DNA from 2 places in the Microbacterium deferens genome. Region 2 is predicted to be linked to the other one. Evidence: riboswitches for the same ligand, from Rfam matches in the RefSeq annotation. Region 2 holds a riboswitch; the other holds the start of a gene.
What was found. A riboswitch is a leader RNA that binds a small molecule or an ion and turns the genes downstream of it on or off. The one in region 2 is predicted to bind thiamine pyrophosphate.
Positions count from the first base shown of each region.

Region 1: it holds a riboswitch for thiamine pyrophosphate, as region 2 does, so the genes downstream of both, ABTU82_RS07325 (ECF transporter S component) here and thiM (hydroxyethylthiazole kinase) in region 2, are expected to answer to the same signal.

Region 1 is NZ_JBEUWT010000001.1:1,555,147-1,559,521, reverse strand. Features, by position in the region: gene ABTU82_RS07335 (DnaJ domain-containing protein) at 1-633, shown strand, start outside; gene ABTU82_RS07330 (D-alanyl-D-alanine carboxypeptidase family protein) at 735-2,255, opposite strand; TPP riboswitch at 2,290-2,399, shown strand; gene ABTU82_RS07325 (ECF transporter S component) at 2,392-3,027, shown strand; gene ABTU82_RS07320 (ABC transporter ATP-binding protein) at 3,024-4,375, shown strand, end outside.
Region 2 is NZ_JBEUWT010000004.1:75,570-79,944, reverse strand. Features, by position in the region: gene ABTU82_RS14185 (bifunctional hydroxymethylpyrimidine kinase/phosphomethylpyrimidine kinase) at 1-188, opposite strand, end outside; gene thiE (thiamine phosphate synthase) at 185-829, opposite strand; gene thiM (hydroxyethylthiazole kinase) at 826-1,641, opposite strand; TPP riboswitch at 1,624-1,722, opposite strand; gene ABTU82_RS14170 (FKBP-type peptidyl-prolyl cis-trans isomerase) at 1,927-2,292, shown strand; gene ABTU82_RS14165 (YceI family protein) at 2,434-2,994, shown strand; gene ABTU82_RS14160 (DMT family transporter) at 3,052-3,972, opposite strand; gene ABTU82_RS14155 (MFS transporter) at 4,056-4,375, opposite strand, start outside.

The sequences.
Region 1 (4,375 bases), on a different contig from region 2:
ACGCACGGCCAGCCCGGCGGGTGGCGGCGCGAGCGCTACCTGACACTCGTGCGCGAGTGGGTCGGCCGCGGGGTCGAGCTGCCCGATCCGTACGATCCGCAGCTCGTGCGATCGGCGCCGCACGAGCTGCGCCGCATGCTCGCCGACGCGCTGGCCGAGGAGGCGACCGCCCGCATCGTCGCCGATCTCGGCATGGGCTACACGGTGTGGCACGACGTCGACGCGTCGCGCGACGGCGACCCGGAAGACAAGCTCGACCACATCGTGCTCGGTCCGAGCGGCCTGTACGCGGTGCTCTCGGAAGACTTCGGCGGCCCGATCGGCTTCCGTCGCGGCGAGATCGTCGGCGCCCACGTCTCCGGTGCCCCCGTGACCGAGCTCGTCTCGCGGCAGCGCGTGATCGCGCGCGGGGCCGGAGTGCGCTTCAGCGGCGCGATCGTGGTGCTCCCCGACGGTGACGTGCTCGGCGCGGTCACCGACCTCGGCAAGGTGCGCGGCGTGCCCGTCGCCGTGGTGTCGCAGTCGGGTCTGTCGACCCTGCTGCGGCAGGGCGTCACCGGCGCCCGCGATATCGGCGGCACCGAGCTGTTCGACATCCGCACCCGACTGCAGCAGCGCGTGCGACACGTCTGAGCCGCACGGAACGCAGGAGCAACGGCGGGCGGGGGCCCGTTGGCGTCCCCGGAGGGGCTGTTCGTCCTGCGTTTTGGACGCGATGCCGGCGGGAACCCGCGTCAGCCGCTGAGGCCGAGCAGCTCGAGCGGGTGGGTGAGACGCCACCAGGGCGACGGGGGTTCGATGTCTCCGGAGAGGCGCACCTCGACGGAGTCCGCGTCGAGCGGGCCGGTCACCACGAGCGTCCCCACGGCGGCGCCCTCGTCGACGGCGTCGCCGAGCGAGAAATCGGTGGCCGGGGTGGCCGCGCCGCCGTTCCAGAGCACGACGGTCGCGTCATCGGCGGTCACCACGTCGACCGACTCGCCCCACGCCGTCTCGATCGTGCCGACGCGGGTGCCCGCGGGCACCGAGGGCTCGGGCTGCAACTCCGTCTCGATCTGCGCGAAGAGGCTGCGCATCGCCGCATCCCGCGTCGCCCGGTCGGGCTGGCCGAGCACCGAGCCGAAGACGCGCACGGTGGTGTCGCCGATCGCGATGTCTTTCGCGGCGAGCAGGTTGTACGCGTCGAGCGTGCCGGTCTTGAGCCCGACCACACCCGGGTCGTCCAACAGGTCGTTCGTGTTCTCGACGCGGCCGGCGCCGGGCAGGTCGACCTCGGGCTTGGCGACGATCTCGGCGATGACGGGGTTCTCGAGGGCCTTGATCGCGAGGGGGATGAGCGACTCGGGGGTGGCGGCGTTGCCCGCGACGATGCCCGAGGGGTCTTCGATCGTGATGCCCGAGATGCCGTGGGTCGTGAGCCACGATCGCGCCGCACTCGCGAAGACCGCGTCGGAGGGGTAGAGGTTGCCCGCGAGGCGGTCGGCGTAGTTGTTCGCCGAACCCACCAGCAGACCCTCGAGCATCTGATACTCGCTCAGCGTTCCGCCGACCGGCACGTCGAGCGCCGACTCGCCGGCGGCGCGGTCGGCCCAGTACTGCCGGCGGTCGGCCGCGGTGAACGCGAAATCAGGCCCGGCCTCGCCGGCGGCCAGCGGCATCTCGTCGAGAACGACGAGCGCGGTGACGACCTTGGTGATGCTCGCGATCGACTCGGCCTCCGACGACGACGAGAGGATCCCCCCGGCTCCGGCGACGGTGATCGCGGCTCCACCCTCGGTCGGCCACGCGGGGGTCGCGGCGGCGGCGGCGACCGGCTGCACGGCGACCGCCTCGATCTGCGGCGCGACCGCGTAGAGCGGCCAGAGCAGGGTCGTGGCGACGTAGGCGCCGGTCACGGCGAGGATCACGAAGACGGGCGCGAGCACCCCGGGGCGGAAGATCGAACGTCGGGGTGCGCCGGCGAGCAGGTCGGTGCCCGTCGCCACGGGCGCCGCGTCGACCGCGAGAGAGGCCGGGGCGGCGGTCGACGAGACACGGCTCTCGTCGACCCAGGTCAGCGCGGGATAGCGGGAGGACTGCGCCGCGACGACCTCGGCGGGCGCGTCATCGAGCACGGGCTCGGAAGGATCGGCCTGCGGGGCGTCGCCGGCAGCCTCGACGGGCGTCTGCGTGGCGTCGTCGACGATCGGATGCGGCGCGGTGGCGCTCGTGCGCAACGCACGCCGCGACGGCGGCGCGGTGGCGTCGGGTCCCATGCGCCTAACGTACCTCGCGGGCGGGTCTATACTCGCCTGGAACCACGGGAGTCCGGTGAGCCGGGCTGAGAGGAAGCGATCCACGCTTCGACCGTCGAACCTGATCTGGGTCATGCCAGCGCAGGGAGGAGAGAGAATGCACACTTCCGCGTCCCCATCCACCGGGACTCACCGCTATTCGTGGCGCGTCGTCGACATCGTCGTGGCCAGCGTCATCGGTGTCGCCGCCGGGCTGGTCTTCTGGCTGTGGGGCCAGGCCTGGCCGGTGCTCGACACCGCGCTGGCGTTCACGCCCGGCCTGTCGGGGCTCCTCGCCGGAGGCTGGCTCTTCGCCGGCGTGCTCGGCGGTCTGATCATCCGCAAGCCGGGTGCCGCGCTCTACACCGAGATCGTGGCCGCCGTCGTCTCCATGGCGATCGGCACCCAGTGGGGCTTCACGACCCTGATCTGGGGCGTGGTGCAGGGCCTTGGCGCCGAGCTCGCGTTCGCCCTGTTCGCCTACGCCAACTGGCGCATCGGCGTCGCCCTGCTCTCGGGCGCCCTCGCCGGTCTCGCCGTGGCGCTGCTCGACACGACGTTCTCCTCGGTCGCCGCGCTCGCCTTCGAGGCCCGGGCGGTCTACTTCGTCTCGGCGATCGTCTCCGGCGTGGTGATCGCCGGTCTCGTGTCGTGGGTGCTGGCCCGGGCGCTCGCCGCGACCGGTGCGCTCGACCGCTTCGCGTCCGGCCGCGCCTACCGCTCCCGCGAGACCACCGCAGCCGACGCCGCGTGAGATCGGCGCCTGCCGCCGTCCACGCCCGCTCCTGGGGGTGGCGTCACGCCGGCCGCCGGCGCTGGGCCGTGCGCGAGCTCGATCTCGACATCGCCCCGGGTGAGCGCGTGCTGCTCCTCGGGGCGAGCGGCTCGGGCAAGAGCACGCTGCTGCGGGGCCTCGCGGGCGTGCTCGGCGACCTCGACGACGGGGAGAGCACCGGCGAGCTGACGCTCGACGGTGCAGGTCCCTCCGCCGCACGCGGTCGCGCGGGACTGGTGCTCCAAGACCCCGACGCTCAGGTCGTGCTCGCGCGGGCGGGTGACGACGTCGCCTTCGCCTGCGAGAACCTCGGCGTTGCACGCGAGGAGATCTGGTCGAGGGTGGATGCCGCGCTCGAGGCCGTGGGTCTCGGAATCGGCCGCGACCACCCGACGTCCCGGCTGTCCGGCGGGCAGAAGCAGCGCCTCGCCGTGGCCGGGATCCTGGCGATGCGACCCGGCCTCATGCTCTTCGACGAGCCGACGGCGAACATCGACCCCGAAGGCGCCGAGCTCGTGCGCGACGCCGTCATGGCGGCGGCACGGGCGACCGGCGCGACCCTCATCGTCGTCGAGCATCGAGTCGCCCTGTGGGCCGACGCGGTCGACCGGGTGATCGTGCTCGAGGGCGGAGACGGCGGCGGGGTGGTCGCCGACGGCCCGCCCGGTGCCGTCTTCGCCGCGCACGGCCGATCGCTGACCGAAGCGGGCGTGTGGGTACCGGGCATCCCGGTCGAGATCGATCGGCGGCCGAGGTCCGCCGCATCCGAGACCCTGCTGACCGCATCCGACCTGTCGGTGGGTCGTCGGGCGTTCGCCGCGCGCGCGGCGTCGGTCGTCGCATCCGGCATCTCGGTCGACCTCGCCGCCGGACGAGCGCTCGCCGTCACCGGACCCAATGGAGCGGGCAAGTCCACCCTGGCGCTGACCGTCGCGGGTCTGCTCGCGCCGGCCGGCGGCGCCCTGGCCGCGACAGCGGCGCTCGCGGGCGAGCTGACGGCGACGCCCTCGCGCTGGCGATCCCGCGAGCTGCTGACGCGCATCGGCATGGTGTTCCAGGAGCCCGAGCATCAGTTGCTCACCACCCGCGTGCGCGATGAACTCGCCGTCGGTCTGCGTGCGCTCGGGCGCGATCCCGACGAGATCGCGCGCACGGTGGAGGAGTTGCTCGAGCGGTTGCGGTTGACCCGGCTCGCCGACGTCAATCCGTTCACGCTCTCCGGCGGTGAGAAGCGACGCCTCACCGTGGCTGCGGCGATCGCCACCGCCCCGCGCGTGCTCGTGCTCGACGAGCCCACGTTCGGGCAGGATGCCCGCACGTGGCGCGA
Region 2 (4,375 bases):
GCGAGGAACGACGTCGGCGGGCGGTGCACCGACCGCACGCCGCGCGTGTTCTGCGCGACGAGTGCGGTGACCGCGGCCATCCCGTATCCGCCGTTGGCGGCGATGCTCTTCAGGTCGGCCTGCACCCCTGCCCCGCCCGTCGGGTCGGTGCCGGCGATGCTGAGCACCCGGGGGACGCCGGCGCTCATCGGCCGGCCTCCCAGGCCGACCGCAGGGCTACGGCGGCGGCGGAGGGGTCGGCTGCGCCGCAGATCGCCGACACGACGGCGATGCCGCTGACACCCGCCGCCCGCAGCACCGCGGCGTCCGTCGCGGTGATGCCGCCGATAGCGACCACCGGCAGGGTGCTCACATCGGCTAGGCGGCCGGTCGCACCCGCGCCGAGGGGGTGCGCTGCATCCGGCTTGGTGCTCGTCGCACGGAACGGTCCGATTCCGAGGTAGTCGGCGTGGGCTGAGGCTTCGCGCATCTCGGCGTCCGTCGACACGCTCACGCCGATGATGCCCTCGGGGCCGATGAGCGTGCGTGCGATCGACGCCGGGAGATCCGACTGCCCGAGGTGGACGCCCGACACGGCAGCGCCGGCCGCGCGCGCGGCTAGGTAGACGTCGACCCGGTCGTTCACGATGACCGGCACGTGAGGGGGAGTGGCGGCGGCCACCGCGAGGACGGTGTCGAGGAACGCGCGCGCGGGGGCGTGCTTCTCGCGCACCTGGACGGCCGTCACCCCGCCGGCGACCGCGGCGGCCACGAGATCGGGCAACCGGTGCCCGGCGCGGGTCGCGATGACGGCGTCGGTGACGAGGTACAGCGCAAGGTCGACACTCATGAGAGAACCACCCGCTCGGCGACGGTCGCGCCGTCGAGCGAGGCGAGGGCGTCGATGAACCTCACGGCGAAAGACCCCGGCCCGTCGGCTCCGGGCGCCGCGAGCTCGGCGGCGACCGTGTAGGCGGCGACGGCGGCGACGGAGGCTTCGAAGCGGTCGGCGTGCGCACCGGCGAAGGCGGCGAGCACCGCGCCGAGAGCGCATCCGCCGCCGGTGATCCGGGTGAGCAGCGGATCACCGTTGGCGATGCGGACGACCCGCTCGCCGTCGGTGAGGAGATCGACCGCCCCGGAGACGGCGACGACCGCCCCGGTGGATCGCGCGAGCGAGAGCGCGCCCTCGAGCGCATCGTCCACGCCGTCGGCGCTGTCGACGCCGCGGCCGCCGGCACCCGCGCTCGCCAGCGCGAGGATCTCGGACGGGTTGCCGCGCACGATCGACGGTCGCTCTTCGAGCAGGCGGTGGGCCAGAGCGGTGCGCACGGGCAGTGCGCCCACGGCCACGGGATCGAGAACCCAGGGCGTGCCGCCGGCGCAGGCGGCACCGACGGCCTCGACGGAGGCCGCCCGTTGCTCGGCATTCGGCGTCCCGAGGTTGATGAGCACGGCGTCGGCCACGGAGGCGAACACCCCCGACTCCTCGGGGATGTCGACCATCGCGGGTGACGCGCCGATGGCGAGCAGGGCGTTGGCGGTGAAATTGACCACCACGCTGTTGGTGACGCACTGGACGAGGGGCGCGGCGGAGCGCACCTCTCCGACGGCGTCTCGGACGGATTGCAGAAGTGCAGGCGTGATCGTCACGCTCGACATCCCTTCGCTAGTACGAACTAGAGCAGGTTCTCCGGGTGTGATCTCAGCCCCTCGTCGTGAGGGGCACCCCGTGCCAGTGGACCCATCGTTGCACATGCGACGCGGTGCGCGGGATCGTCGATGCGGGGCGTGCGCGCGGCCGGGTCTTGACAGGGCCGGAGGCTCGGAGCATCCTGGTTTCAGACCAACTCAGCGCTCGGGAGTCACGCAGGCATCGCCGCGGCACCGGGCGCTGAGTGGTGTCAAGGGCAGTCGGACGGACTCCGATCGTGCTTGGATGGACGCATGACTGATGCGACAAAGCCCGAGATCGACGCCCCCCAGGGCCCGGCGCCCACCGACCTCGTCATCCGCGACATCACCGTGGGCGACGGCGACGAGGCGAAGCCCGGCGACACCGTGACGGTGCACTACCTCGGCGTCGAGTACGACACCGGTGAAGAATTCGATTCGTCGTGGGGACGCGGGGAGAGCATCCAGTTCCCGCTCCGCGGCCTCATCCAGGGATGGCAGGACGGCATCCCGGGCATGAAGGTCGGCGGACGCCGTGAACTCGTCATCCCGCCGCACCTCGCCTATGGCCCCGCCGGCGGACACTTCCTCGGCGGCAAGACCCTGATCTTCATCATCGACCTGCTCAAGGTCGGCTGACACCGGTTCATCACGAGACCCGGGCGCGCTTCGGCGGCCCGGGTTTCGTCATTTCTATATTCGGTGGAATACATTCGACACTGCCGCGGTTCAGTCGACAGGAGCCGATCGAACCGGCACCCCCACCACTCGAGGAGAACCATGACCGACACCACCACGCTCGACGTCCCCGGCTACAAGGCGGGCACCTGGGCTCTCGACCCCGCGCACAGCGAGGTCACCTTCAGCGTCCGCCACATGATGATCTCGAAGGTGCGCGGCGCCTTCGGTGTGAAGAGCGGCACGTTCGTCACCACCGAGAACCCCCTCGAGTCGACGGTCGAGGCCACCGTCGACGTCGCATCGATCGACACGAAGGATGAGGGCCGCGACGGCCACCTCCGTTCGGCCGACTTCTTCGACGCCGAGAACTTCCCGACGATGGAGTTCCGCTCCACCGGCGTGCGCGTCGAGGACGGCGACATGCTCGTCGACGGCGACCTCACCATCAAGGGCACCACCAAGCCCGTCACGTTCTCGTTCGAGTTCGGCGGCTTCGGCACCGACCCGTGGGGCAACTACAAGGCCGGCGCCACCGCCAAGACGGTCATCAACCGCGAGGACTTCGGTCTGACGTGGAACACCGCCCTCGAGACCGGTGGGGTCCTCGTCGGCAAGGACGTCACGATCGAGCTCGACCTCCAGGGTGCGCTCCAGGCGTAAGACTCTGCACGGCGAAGGGGCGGATGCTGTCAGCATCCGCCCCTTTCGCGTGCCCGGTCAGGCGAGCGCAGGCCGTCGCCGACGCAGGCGGTCCTGGGCGAGGAGGATGCCGAGGAAGACGATGAGCGCCCCCACCGGCTCGTTCCACGCGAGCGGTTCGCCGAGCACGACCATTCCGAGCACCACCCCGACGACGGGGGTGATGTACGTCACCGTGGAGGCGCGCGTGGGTCCCCAGGCGCGCAGGGCGTTCTGGTTCCAGATGTAGGCGACTCCCGTGCCGAGGCAACCGAGCATGAGCATGCTGGCGATGACCCACGGGCTCCACTCGACCGGACCCACGGCGATGACGGGAGTGAGTACCAGCATGACCGTCGCGGCGAGCGCGATGTAGGTGAAGGCGAAGCTGAGGGGTGAGAGCCCGCTGTTCGCGAGGAAGCGACGCATGTACGCGAGGCCGACGCCGTAGCAGGCGGTCGCCCCGAGGATCGCGAACTGGGCGACGAGGCTCTGGTCGAGATCGAGCCCCTGCCACGGACCGACGATGACGAGCACCCCGAGGATCCCGAGCACGATGCCGGTGATCTGCACGGGTTTGAGGCTCTCGACGCGGAAGACCGCCCAGGCCATCACCGCCGTCATGATCGGCGTGGTGGCGTTGTAGATGCTCGCGAGCCCCGATGTGACGTGCTGCTGCGCCCAGGAGAAGAGCAGGAAGGGCAGCACGCAGAAGACGACACCGACCACGGCGAGGTGCAACCAGATGATCGGGCGGCGGGGGAGGCTCTCGCGCCGCAGGAGCATGAACGCACCGAGGGTGAGGGCTCCGAGTACGAGGCGGCCCCACGCGACCTGCCCCGGGGCCAGGCCCGTCAGGGCGACCTTCATGAACAGGAAGCTCGACCCCCAGACGATGCCGGTCAGGGCGAACTGCACGGCGACGGAGGTCTGCGAGGGAGCGGCTGAGGGCGAGGGCACCCGCCGACTCTAGACCGCGGCCCGAGCGCGGCGAGCCCGGTCGGACTGCGTCGTCCGTTTTCCGCCGATCGCTGTCGCTCGCCCTACGGTTCGGGGTGGTCGGCGTCGTAGGAGCGGAAGCGCGGGTTGAGTCGCACGAGCAGGCCGACCAGCGCGATGACGATCATGCCGCCGATCAACGGCGGGAACCACAGCGCGGTGAAGGTCGCGAGAGTGCCGGCGTAGAGCGCGCCGAGGCGCGGGCCGCCGGCCACGACGACGATGAAGATGCCCTGGAGGCGTCCGCGGATCGCGTCGGGGACGGCGGACTGCATCATCGTCGAGCGATAGATCGCGCTGACGTTGTCGGCCCCACCGGCGATCGCGAGTGCCACGGTCGCCAGCGCGATCGCGGCCGGATTCG